Regions from separate parts of the Streptomyces sp. NPDC088116 genome, predicted to be linked through region 1. Evidence: riboswitches for the same ligand, from Rfam matches in the RefSeq annotation. Region 1 holds a riboswitch; the other holds the start of a gene.
What was found. A riboswitch is a leader RNA that binds a small molecule or an ion and turns the genes downstream of it on or off. The one in region 1 is predicted to bind cyclic di-AMP.
Positions count from the first base shown of each region.

Region 2: another riboswitch for cyclic di-AMP. It lies ahead of ACIOJD_RS28320 (transglycosylase family protein); the one in region 1 lies ahead of ACIOJD_RS19945 (transglycosylase SLT domain-containing protein).

Region 1 is NZ_JBIUTF010000004.1:689,980-695,186, forward strand. Features, by position in the region: gene ACIOJD_RS19935 (TIGR00730 family Rossman fold protein) at 195-827, shown strand; gene ACIOJD_RS19940 (amino acid permease) at 1,009-2,424, shown strand; gene ACIOJD_RS19945 (transglycosylase SLT domain-containing protein) at 2,557-3,303, opposite strand; cyclic di-AMP (ydaO/yuaA leader) riboswitch at 3,308-3,494, opposite strand; gene ACIOJD_RS19950 (hypothetical protein) at 4,200-4,511, opposite strand; gene ACIOJD_RS19955 (hypothetical protein) at 4,617-5,018, opposite strand.
Region 2 is NZ_JBIUTF010000007.1:487,654-492,860, forward strand. Features, by position in the region: gene ACIOJD_RS28315 (transglycosylase family protein) at 46-831, shown strand; cyclic di-AMP (ydaO/yuaA leader) riboswitch at 1,204-1,401, shown strand; gene ACIOJD_RS28320 (transglycosylase family protein) at 1,405-2,130, shown strand; gene eno (phosphopyruvate hydratase) at 2,528-3,811, shown strand; gene ACIOJD_RS28330 (septum formation initiator family protein) at 3,946-4,419, shown strand; gene ACIOJD_RS28335 (DUF501 domain-containing protein) at 4,534-5,103, shown strand; gene ACIOJD_RS28340 (exopolyphosphatase) at 5,100-5,207, shown strand, end outside.

The DNA of each region.
Region 1 (5,207 bases):
AGCAGAGGGCACCAGAAGCGCTCATCGCCTAAGGTAGCCAGTCGGATACTTTGCGTGGCCCACATCGAGATCTTCCTTCAGGGCCGCCTCGATCGGGCCGGGTTGCACGGCCGGAGCCCCGGGGCGGGCGGCCGTCCCGGACGAGGCCCGTGGAGACCCTGCCGACAGAGAGACCCGGAGAGACGGAGACAGACATGTCCGTGCCAGCAGCTCGCGTGGAACGAGTCGGTGTGTTCTGCGGCGCCCGCCCCGGCGCCAGCCCCCAGCATCTGCGGCTCGCCACCGAGTTCGGCGGGGCACTGGCGCGACGCGGTACGGGACTGGTCTACGGCGCCGGAGGGGTCGGCATCATGGGCGCCGTCGCGGACGCCGCACTGGACGCCGGGGCCCCGGTCACCGGGGTGATCCCGCGGCATCTTTACGAACGCGAACAGCCCGACGAGTCGCGGACCGAGGTGATCGTCGTGGAGACGATGCACGAACGCAAGGCGCTGATGTACCGCCTGGCGGCCGGGTTCGCCGTACTCCCGGGCGGCTTCGGCACCCTCGACGAGCTGCTGGAGGTGGCGACCTGGAACCAACTCGGCATCCATCACAAGCCGCTTGTCCTGGTCAACCAGGGAGGCTTCTTCGACCCGTTGCTGACGCTTCTGGACAACATGGTCTCCGACGCCTTCATCAGCCCGGAGGAGCGCGTCGTGATCCAGGTCGCTTCCGGCGTCGAGGAGGCCCTGGACCGACTCGTCGAACCGTCACTCCCGCCGGTCGCCCCGATGGCCCCGGCAGTGGCCCCGACGGCGCTCCCACCGGCCGCGCCCGTGACGTGACACCGCCACGTACGGTCCCGGACCGCGCGAGGTGACCGCGATCGGCCTTGGAGCCGGACCCGGGTGACGCCCGTCACACGGGCCGACGACAGACCGAACTGTTTTGCCTGCGGGGCCGCGGCCCGGAGACACTGGACGCTCCCGCCAGCCTCGCGAGCCCCCGAAAGCAGCCTGACCGAACATGGCCAACCACCTCCCGTCCACCCCGTCGGCCACGACCGGATCGGGGCCGGACACGGGGACACCTGACGAACCGCTCTCCGGCGGGCTCAAGCAGCGGCATCTGACCATGCTCGGGCTCGGCGGGGTCATCGGAGCCGGACTCTTCGTCGGATCAGGGGCCGGGATCGCGGTCGCCGGGCCCGGCATCGTCGTCTCCTACCTGATCGCGGGCGTGCTCGCGATGTGTGTGATGCGGATGCTGGGCGAGATGTCGGCCGCGATGCCGGCGTCGGGGTCCTTCTCCGTACACGCGGAGCGGGCCCTGGGCCGGTGGGCCGGGTTCAGCGTGGGCTGGCTGTACTGGTTCCTGCTGGTCGTCGTACTCGCCGTGGAGGCGACCGGCGCGGCTCAGATCGCGAACGGCTGGCTGCCGTCCGTACCCCAGTGGGCGTGGGTACTGCTCTTCATGCTGCTCTTCACCGGCACGAACCTCGCCGCCGTGAAGAACTTCGGCGAGTTCGAGTTCTGGTTCGCCGCCCTGAAGGTCTTCGCGATCGTCGCGTTCCTGGTCCTCGGGCTGCTCGCGATCCTCGGCATCCTGCCCGACACCGACCCCGTCGGCTTCACGAACCTCACCGGACAGGGAGGCTTCCTGCCGGGCGGCTGGCAGGGCGTCGTCTCCGGTGTCCTCGCCGTCGTCTTCGCCTTCGGCGGCCTGGAGGTCGTCACGATCGCGGCGGCCGAGTCCGACGACCCGGTCCGCTCGGTGGCCAGGGCGGTGCGCAGCTCGGTGTTCCGGATCCTGTTCTTCTACGTCGGTTCGATGCTGGTCATCGTCACCGCGCTGCCGTGGACGGCACAGAAGGCGGGGCTGAGTCCGTACGTCACCGTCCTCGACGCGATCGGCGTCCCGTCCGCCGGGCAGATCATGAACATCGTGGTGTTCGTGGCCCTGCTCTCGGCGCTCAACGCCAACCTCTACGGGTCGTCCCGGATGGTCTTCTCGCTCGCCGAGCGGGGTGAGGCGCCGGGCTCGCTGCGGAAGGTGAGCGAGGGAGGCGTGCCGCGCCGGGCGGTCCTGGCCTCCGTGGCGTTCGGCTTCGTCTCCGTGCTGCTCAATCTGAAGTGGCCCGACACGGTCTTCCTCTACATGCTCAACTCGGTCGGCGCGGTGCTCCTCTTCGTATGGGCACTGATCGCCGCGTCGCAACTGCGCCTGCGGCGGCGCATCGAGGAGGAGGCACCGGAGCGCCTGATCCTCAAGATGTGGCTCTTCCCTGGCCTGACCATCGCGGCTCTGGTCGCCATGGCGGTCCTGTTCGGGCTGATGCTGACCGACGACACGGCGCGTCCGCAGCTGCTGTGGTCCCTGGGTGCGGCGGCGCTCGTACTGACGGCGGCGGGCCTGCGGGAGCTGCGCGCACGCCGCGGGTGAACCCGGACGCCGACCACTCCCCGGCCCTGTCGCTCTCCACCAGCACGCGGGCCCCGGTCAGCACGCGGGCCCCGGCCGGCGCGGGTCACCGCTCCGGCCGGGGCCGCCTGCCTGTCGGCGTCCTGACGAATGTCAGTAGGGGCCGTTCACGTTGTCGATCGAGCCGTACTTGTCGGCGGCGTAGTTGCACGCGGCCGTGATGTTGGCGACCGGGTCGTAGCTGTCGGTCGACGTACCGGGCACGTGGTAGGCCTGGAACGTCGGGTCGATGACCTGTAGGAGCCCCTTGGACGGGGTGCCGGCCACGGCGTTGGAGTCCCAGTTGTTGATGGCCGCCGGGTCGCCCGCGGACTCACGGATGATGTTGCGGTGGATGCCCTCGTAGGTGCCCGGAATGCCGTGGGCGGCCATGACGTCCAGCGACTCCCTGATCCAGCCGTCCAGATTGTCGGAGTACGTCTTCGCCGCCGCCTGGACGACAGTGCCGCTCGTATCGGACTTCGCCTGCGTGGCGCCGGTCGCGGCCTTGGCCTTCTCGCCGAGCTTCAGCTCGGTGCCGGGGTGGAGCAGCGACGGGTCGCCGCCGACGGCCTTCCGGTTGTCCTGGTACAGCTTCTTCCAGCCGCCGCTCACGGAGTGAGCGTGCGCGATCTTGGAAAGGGAATCACCGGCGACCACGGAGTAGGTCGACGCCTTGGCCTTGACGGCGGCGGGCGCGGGAGCCGCTTCGGCGGCGACCTGGCCGGCCGACGGCGCGGCGCTCGCGGAGGTCGCGGCCACCAGCGGCAGGGCGAGTACGGCGCCACCCGCACCGACGGCGACGAGGCCTCGGGCGAGCGGGCTGATTCTGGGACGACGGTGCTTGGCCTTTGCGGGCATGACGAATTCCTCTCCGTCGCCTGCGAGGTGAGCTGTCGGGTTCGGGCGGGAGATGCCCGGCCGCGGTGGGAATGCGACTTCACCCCTAGCCGGTCCGGTATCGGATCGGCGACTTACTTGGGTTCCCCGCTCCTGCCGTAGGTGAGTGGGTGTGGTTTCCGGACAGCGGCAGGATTCGGCGTTCCACCCGGAGTGACGTGAAACTAGACGAGAACGTCCGGGCGAAACAAGTCCTGAATTCACAGCGCCACTCCATAAGGGAATCCGGAGGGGAAAATCCCGCTCCCTCATTCGACGCCAGGAAACTCAACTCTCCTTCCCTGTGGACGAAGTGGACGGGCGGACAGGAACCGCACCACATCACCGGGCGTGACGCGAATCACCAGACAAGGTGATCACGGGCGCCACAACACCGAACAGAGAGCATCAAGTTACGCCAATCCACCAAACAAGACTTAAAGTAGAACACGAGCAAATCGCCCATATTGGCGCCTGAAGTCTTCGCCCTGCCGAGCGGCAGCACCACCTCTCCCCGGCCCGTCTCCACGCCCCCGCCGGGCGACTTCCTGTCCGGGTTCACCATCGGCGGCATCAATGGGTCAGCGACGGCTGCATTTCTGACTGCCTGTCGCCATCTCGTTCAGAATTATGATCTCCCACCCAAGGAAATCACGCTCGGCTGCGACTGAACCCGACGATCGGGAGTCAGAAACCTTTACGGCACTTCCTTTTACCCGAGAACCGCTCGAATTCGATGCCCCCGCCCCGAATGCCGTGGGGCGGTGCGCCGCCTGCTCGCGGGTGTCAGCCTGCCAGGCAGTCGCGCACAGCCGCGACAAGGCGGTTCGCACGGGAATCGCCGTGGCCGATCACGCGGTTGGCGGTGTAATCGAAGCTCACACCGAACTCGTCGTCGCCGAAGGCGAATCGACCGCCGGCTCCGTCGTTGCCGAAACCGCGCTCCCCCAGCATCGGCCGGCCGCGAACAGGCTCATCAGTGTCAGGTGGACGACCGCCCCGATCAGAGCTCGGGCCCCACCGCTCGCGTCGATCGGGGAGCGGTGGGGCCCGAGAGCGAGCTGGGTGACCAGGCAGCCGACGACGGTGACAGGGACCGCGACGGTCGCGGCGGCGCCGGCGGTGACGGCCATTTTCGCCGCGTGGAGGCGGCCGCGCCGGGGCACGGCGACCAGCGAGACCCGCATCACGGGGCGCGATCGGGGACGCTGAAGGGGACGAACAGCAGCAGTGCGGTGTACGTGCCGCGGACGCCTCGCAGCTTGGTGAACTCGGCCCGGATGGCCGCGACTGTCTCAGACACGGGTGTTCCTCGCTCCCTTGCCGATGAGTTCGAGGAAGGTGTCCTCAAGGGATTCCGTATGGGTACTCAGTTCGTCGAGCAGGACTCCGTTGGCAGTGGCCAGTCTGCTGATCTCGGCCGCGGGCAGGCCGCCGACCTCCAGGCTGCCGTCCGGCGCGGACACCAGCGAGGCTCGGTTGCGTTCCATTTCCTGGCCGAGCAGTTGAGGGTTCGAGGCCCATACGCGTACATACGTCCGTCCATGACGTCGAATGAAGTCCGGCATGCCGGTGTCCGCGAGGAGACGACCCCTGTGGATGACGACCAGGTGGTCCGCGACCTTGGACATCTCGGTCATCAGGTGGCTGGAGACCAGCACAGTGCGGTCTTCGGCGGCAGCGACTCGGCGCGGCATGCTTGATGACGTTGGTCAGCGCCTCCTGGACAATCCGGTACGCGGACAGCGCGACACCGTCCGGGTTTCCTCGGCATACCGGGACGAGAGGTCGACACGTACACCCGCCGCCTCGGCCGTCCGGATCAGAGCGGGCAGGTCCGACAGCCCAGGCACCGGCCGGAAGCCCTCATCTCCGCCCTCTCCCTC
Region 2 (5,207 bases), on a different contig from region 1:
CACCGTCGACCTCGCCAGGCCCCTGCTCTGATCGTCGCCGCGGGGGTGACAGGATCGGCAATCGCCATTCCGCTGCTCGGTGCCACCAGCGCCAGCGCGGCGGAATCGTCTTCGTGGGACCGCGTGGCCGAGTGCGAGAGCGGCGGCACATGGAGCGCGGACCTCGGTAACGGCTTCTACGGCGGACTGCAGATGTCCCAGGCGACCTGGGACAAATTCGGTGGCGGCGAGTACGCGTCCCGCCCCGACCTCGCCAGCCGCACCCAGCAGATAGCGGTGGCGGAGAAGGTGCTCAAGGCCCAGGGGATCACGCCCTGGCTCAGCTGCGCCACGATCGCCGGGCTGACCGGCATCCTGACCGGCGACGGCGACACCTCGGAGTCCACCTCCGAGCCGTCCGGCCCCACGGACGGGAGCACCGGACCGACGGACGGCTCCTCGGCCGACCCGAGCGCCACGCCCTCCGCCTCCGACGACGGCGAGAAGAAGGACGGCTCGACCCCTTCCGGCTCCGCGGAGACGCCCTCGCCCGGAGCCTCCAGTTCCGGCGACGGCTCCGACGAGGACAGAGCGGGCGCGAGTACCGGGCCGGCCACCGGCAAGCACCGGGGGAGCGCGGCGCCGGAGGAATCCGCCTCGGGCGGCGCGGACGAGCGCGCATCGGACGGCCGTGCCTCGCGAAGTGACGGACCGGCACGGGACGCGGGCGGTCTCACGGACGCCACGGACGGCGGGGTGCAGGGTCCGTACATTCCGGACGGCCAGCACGGCGTCGGCGACCCCGTCTGGCTCGTCGGTGCCGAGCAGAAGGTGTCCGGCGGGTGGGTGTGAGCCGGCCGGCGGGCGGGCGCGCGTTGAACGGGCCGTCGTGGGCCCCGGATTCGACGGTCCGCCCCTGATCAGCGCCCTGATCTCGGCGCGGGGCAAGGGCAGTTCGAGGGGTGTTACGGGGGTCTATGTCCACGTATGGGCAACTGAGACAAGGGTCTCTTTGCCACAAGTGATGCCCATTGCTCCGGTAGTTGGTCGGATTCGCCCCTCACCAGCGGAAACGTGATCAACGACAGGGGAGGTAAGGGCGATTTACCCGGGTTGTGCTCCTTTGAACAACCGGGGGGCCTGTGATTACGGTCTGAACCGCTCGCACCGCGGGCCCCGTCGACCGAAACGCCGAATCCTGCCGTCGGTCGGGGGGAACAGTCGTCGCGTCAAGCGCCGAAGGCAGGAGCGGGGGACCCAAGGTTTTAGCGCCGGGCCCGGCCGTGGAGAGGGACGCCCAACAGCGTCCCGCGATACGGCGGGGACCGGCTTGGGGTGAAGCCGCGTGTGCGAACACGCGGCCGGGCAACTCACTTGGCCCGAACCCGACAGCTGACCTCGTAGGCGTCGGTGAGGGGATGATCCATGCTGTTTTCCGGTAAGGCCAAGCACCGCCGCCCGTCCAGGGCCGCTCGCTACGCCACGCTGGCCGGGATCACCGGTGCCGCCGTCGCGGCCCCGCTGATCGGCGCCACGTCCGCGTCGGCCGCGTCCTCGTCCGAGTGGGACCAGGTCGCCCAGTGCGAGTCCGGCGGCAACTGGTCCATCAACACCGGTAACGGTTACTTCGGTGGCCTCCAGTTCTCGTCGTCCACCTGGGCGGCGTACGGCGGCACCTCCTACGCCTCCAGCGCCGACCAGGCATCCAAGTCGCAGCAGATCTCGGTCGCCGAGAAGGTCCTGGCCAGCCAGGGCAAGGGCGCCTGGCCGAGCTGCGGCGTGAGCCTGTCCGGCGCCTCCGGCTCGGGCTCCGGCTCCGGCTCGTCCGACTCCGGTTCGGGCTCGTCGGACTCCGGCTCCGGTACGCAGGAGCAGCCGCAGCAGTCCCGGCAGCAGGCCGCCCCCGAGCAGCAGGCGCAGCCGAAGCAGTCCACCCGCGATGCCGAGCAGCCCGCCTCGCGCAGCGAGAGCCGTCCGGTCACGATCAAGAAGGGTGACGGCGAGTACAAGGTCAAGTCCGGCGACACCCTCTCGAAGATCGCCGACGCCAAGAAGGTCAAGGGCGGCTGGAAGAAGGTCTTCGAGCTGAACAAGGACATCGTCAACAGCGCCGATGTGATCTACCCGGGCCAGCAGCTCCACCTGAGCTGATCCGGAGGTCCGTAGATCCGGAGATCCGGAGATCCGAAGGGGATCAGCTCCAGCCGAGCTGATCCCCCCTCGGGCCGCCCTGCGGGGCGGCGCCCCCCACAGGCCGCCCCGGCCCGGCGCGTTCACCCCCGTACGCGCCGGTCCGGGGTTCGCGCTGTCACGGGCTCGTCCCCCGATCTGTCACCCGGCCTGTCACCGGTCCGTCATCGGCCCGTCACGCAGCGGATTCGCGACCCTGTCCTTCCCTCGTCCGGCGCGGAAACAGGCCTCTTTCTCGTCCTGGGCGGATTCTTAGAGGCGGCCGCCCGCCGGTCGAAGGCCGCGAGGCGGTTAGGCTCATGTCGCAAGGCCAAAGAGACCCTGCACTTCCAGCGCCACATCCCAGAAGGAGATGCTCGTGCCGTCCATCGACGTCGTCGTAGCCCGGGAAATCCTTGACTCGCGAGGTAACCCCACGGTCGAGGTCGAGGTCGGCCTCGACGACGGCAGCACGGGTCGTGCTGCTGTCCCCTCCGGTGCGTCCACCGGTGCGTTCGAGGCCCTTGAACTCCGTGACGGTGACCAGAACCGCTACCAGGGCAAGGGCGTCGAGAAGGCGGTTCTCGCCGTCATCGAGCAGATCGGCCCGGAGCTCGTCGGGTACGACGCCACCGAGCAGCGCCTGATCGACCAGGCGATGTTCGACCTGGACGCCACCCCGGACAAGTCGTCGCTCGGCGCCAACGCCATCCTCGGCGTCTCCCTCGCCGTCGCGCACGCCGCCTCCGAGGCCTCCGACCTCCCGCTCTTCCGCTACCTGGGCGGCCCGAACGCGCACCTGCTGCCCGTTCCGATGATGAACATCCTGAACGGCGGCTCGCACGCCGACTCCAACGTGGACATCCAGGAGTTCATGATCGCCCCGATCGGCGCGGAGTCCTTCTCCGAGGCCCTGCGCTGGGGTGCCGAGATCTACCACACCCTCAAGAAGGTCCTGAAGGAGAAGGGGCTCTCCACCGGCCTCGGCGACGAGGGCGGCTTCGCGCCGAACCTGGAGTCGAACCGCGCCGCGCTGGACCTGATCCTGGAGGCCGTGAAGGAAGCCGGTTACGTCCCGGGCCGCGACATCGCGCTCGCGCTCGACGTGGCCGCCTCCGAGTTCTACAAGGACGGCAGCTACGAGTTCGAGGGCAAGTCCCGCTCGGCCGCCGAGATGACCGAGTACTACGAGGAGCTCGTCGCCTCGTACCCGCTCGTCTCCATCGAGGACCCGCTGTTCGAGGACGACTGGGCCGGCTGGAAGGCCCTCACGGACAAGCTCGGCACCAAGGTCCAGATCGTCGGCGACGACCTGTTCGTCACCAACCCGGAGCGCCTGGCCCGCGGCATCGAGGACGGCGCCGCCAACGCGCTGCTCGTCAAGGTCAACCAGATCGGTTCGCTGACCGAGACCCTGGACGCCGTCGAGCTGGCCCAGCGCAACGGCTTCAAGTGCATGATGTCGCACCGTTCCGGTGAGACCGAGGACGTCACCATCGCGGACCTCGCCGTCGCCACCAACTGCGGCCAGATCAAGACCGGCGCCCCGGCCCGCTCCGAGCGCGTAGCCAAGTACAACCAGCTGCTGCGCATCGAGGAGATCCTCGACGACGCGGCGGTGTACGCGGGCCGCAGCGCGTTCCCCCGGTTCCGCTCCGCGTAAGCGGCTCTCCGCGTCAGCGGCTTCGTCGCCGTGATCGGCGTGCGCGAGGGCTGACCCGCCCGTCGTCCGTACGTCCCCGGCCGCGGTCCCGTACCGTGTCCGGGGACGTACGCACGTAAACAGGGGAGGCGGCCATGGCCGGGAACCGGGACCGGTTCTCCACCGCGACCAGGCTGCGGGTGCTCGGCGCGCAGACCGCCGCCCGGGTCTACCGCTCGCAGACCCGCCGGCAGGACCGCCGCTCCCGGCTCACCGGCCGGGCGGCCTTCCTCGCTCTGGTCGTCTGCACGCTGGTCGTGGCACTGGCGTATCCGATGCGGCAGTACGTGTCGCAGCGGAACGAGATCGCCGACCAGGAGCGGCTGGCCCGCGAGGCGAAGCAGCGGGTCGAGGAGTTGCGCGACGAGAAGGAACGGCTCCAGGACGACGCGTACATCGAGCGCCTCGCCCGCGAGCACCTCCACTACCTGAAGCCCGGGGAGACCGGCTACACCGTGATCGACCCGGACGCGAAGAAGCGGGAACGCGAGGAGCGGGGAGCGGAGGAGCGCCCCTGGTACTCGAACGTCCTGGAAGGCGTGGACAACGCGGACCGCCCGAACCGGTAGGCGGCGACGGTCCGCGATCCGCGCTCCGGGCATACGGTGGAGCTGCCGGACGCACCGGATACTCCGTACGTCAACGAATTCACGCAGAACACAAGAACGTAGAACTAGGCAGGCATGGACACGCCCCCTCCGCAGACCGCACGCACCGAGCCCACCGAGGCGGACGTCGCCGCTTTCCAGGAACAGCTCGGCCGCCCGCCGCGCGGACTGCGGGCCATCGCGCACCGCTGCCCCTGCGGACAGCCGGACGTGGTCGAGACCGCCCCGCGGCTCCCCGACGGCACGCCCTTCCCGACGACGTACTACCTGACCTGCCCGCGCGCGGCCTCGGCCATCGGCACGCTGGAGGCGAACGGCGTCATGAAGGAGATGACCGAGCGCCTCGCGGCCGACCCCGAACTGGCCGCCGCGTACCGCGAGGCCCACGAGGACTACATCGCGCGCCGTGACGCCATCGACGTACTGGAGGGCTTCCCCAGCGCCGGCGGTATGCCGGACCGGGTGAAGTGCCTGCACGTACTGGTGGGCCACTCGCTGGCGGCCGGCCCCGGGGTGAACCCGCTGGGTGACGAGGCGATCGCGATGCTGCCCGAGTGGTGGGCGAAGGGCCCGTGCGTCACGCCGTGCGCGGAGGCGCACGCGACCGGCACGGATGCCCGCGCGACGGACGGGGACGGCGCATGACCAGGGTCGCCGCCATCGACTGCGGTACGAACTCCATCCGCCTGCTCGTCGCCGACGCCCACCCCGGCACCGGCGAACTGGTCGATCTGGACCGGCGGATGACG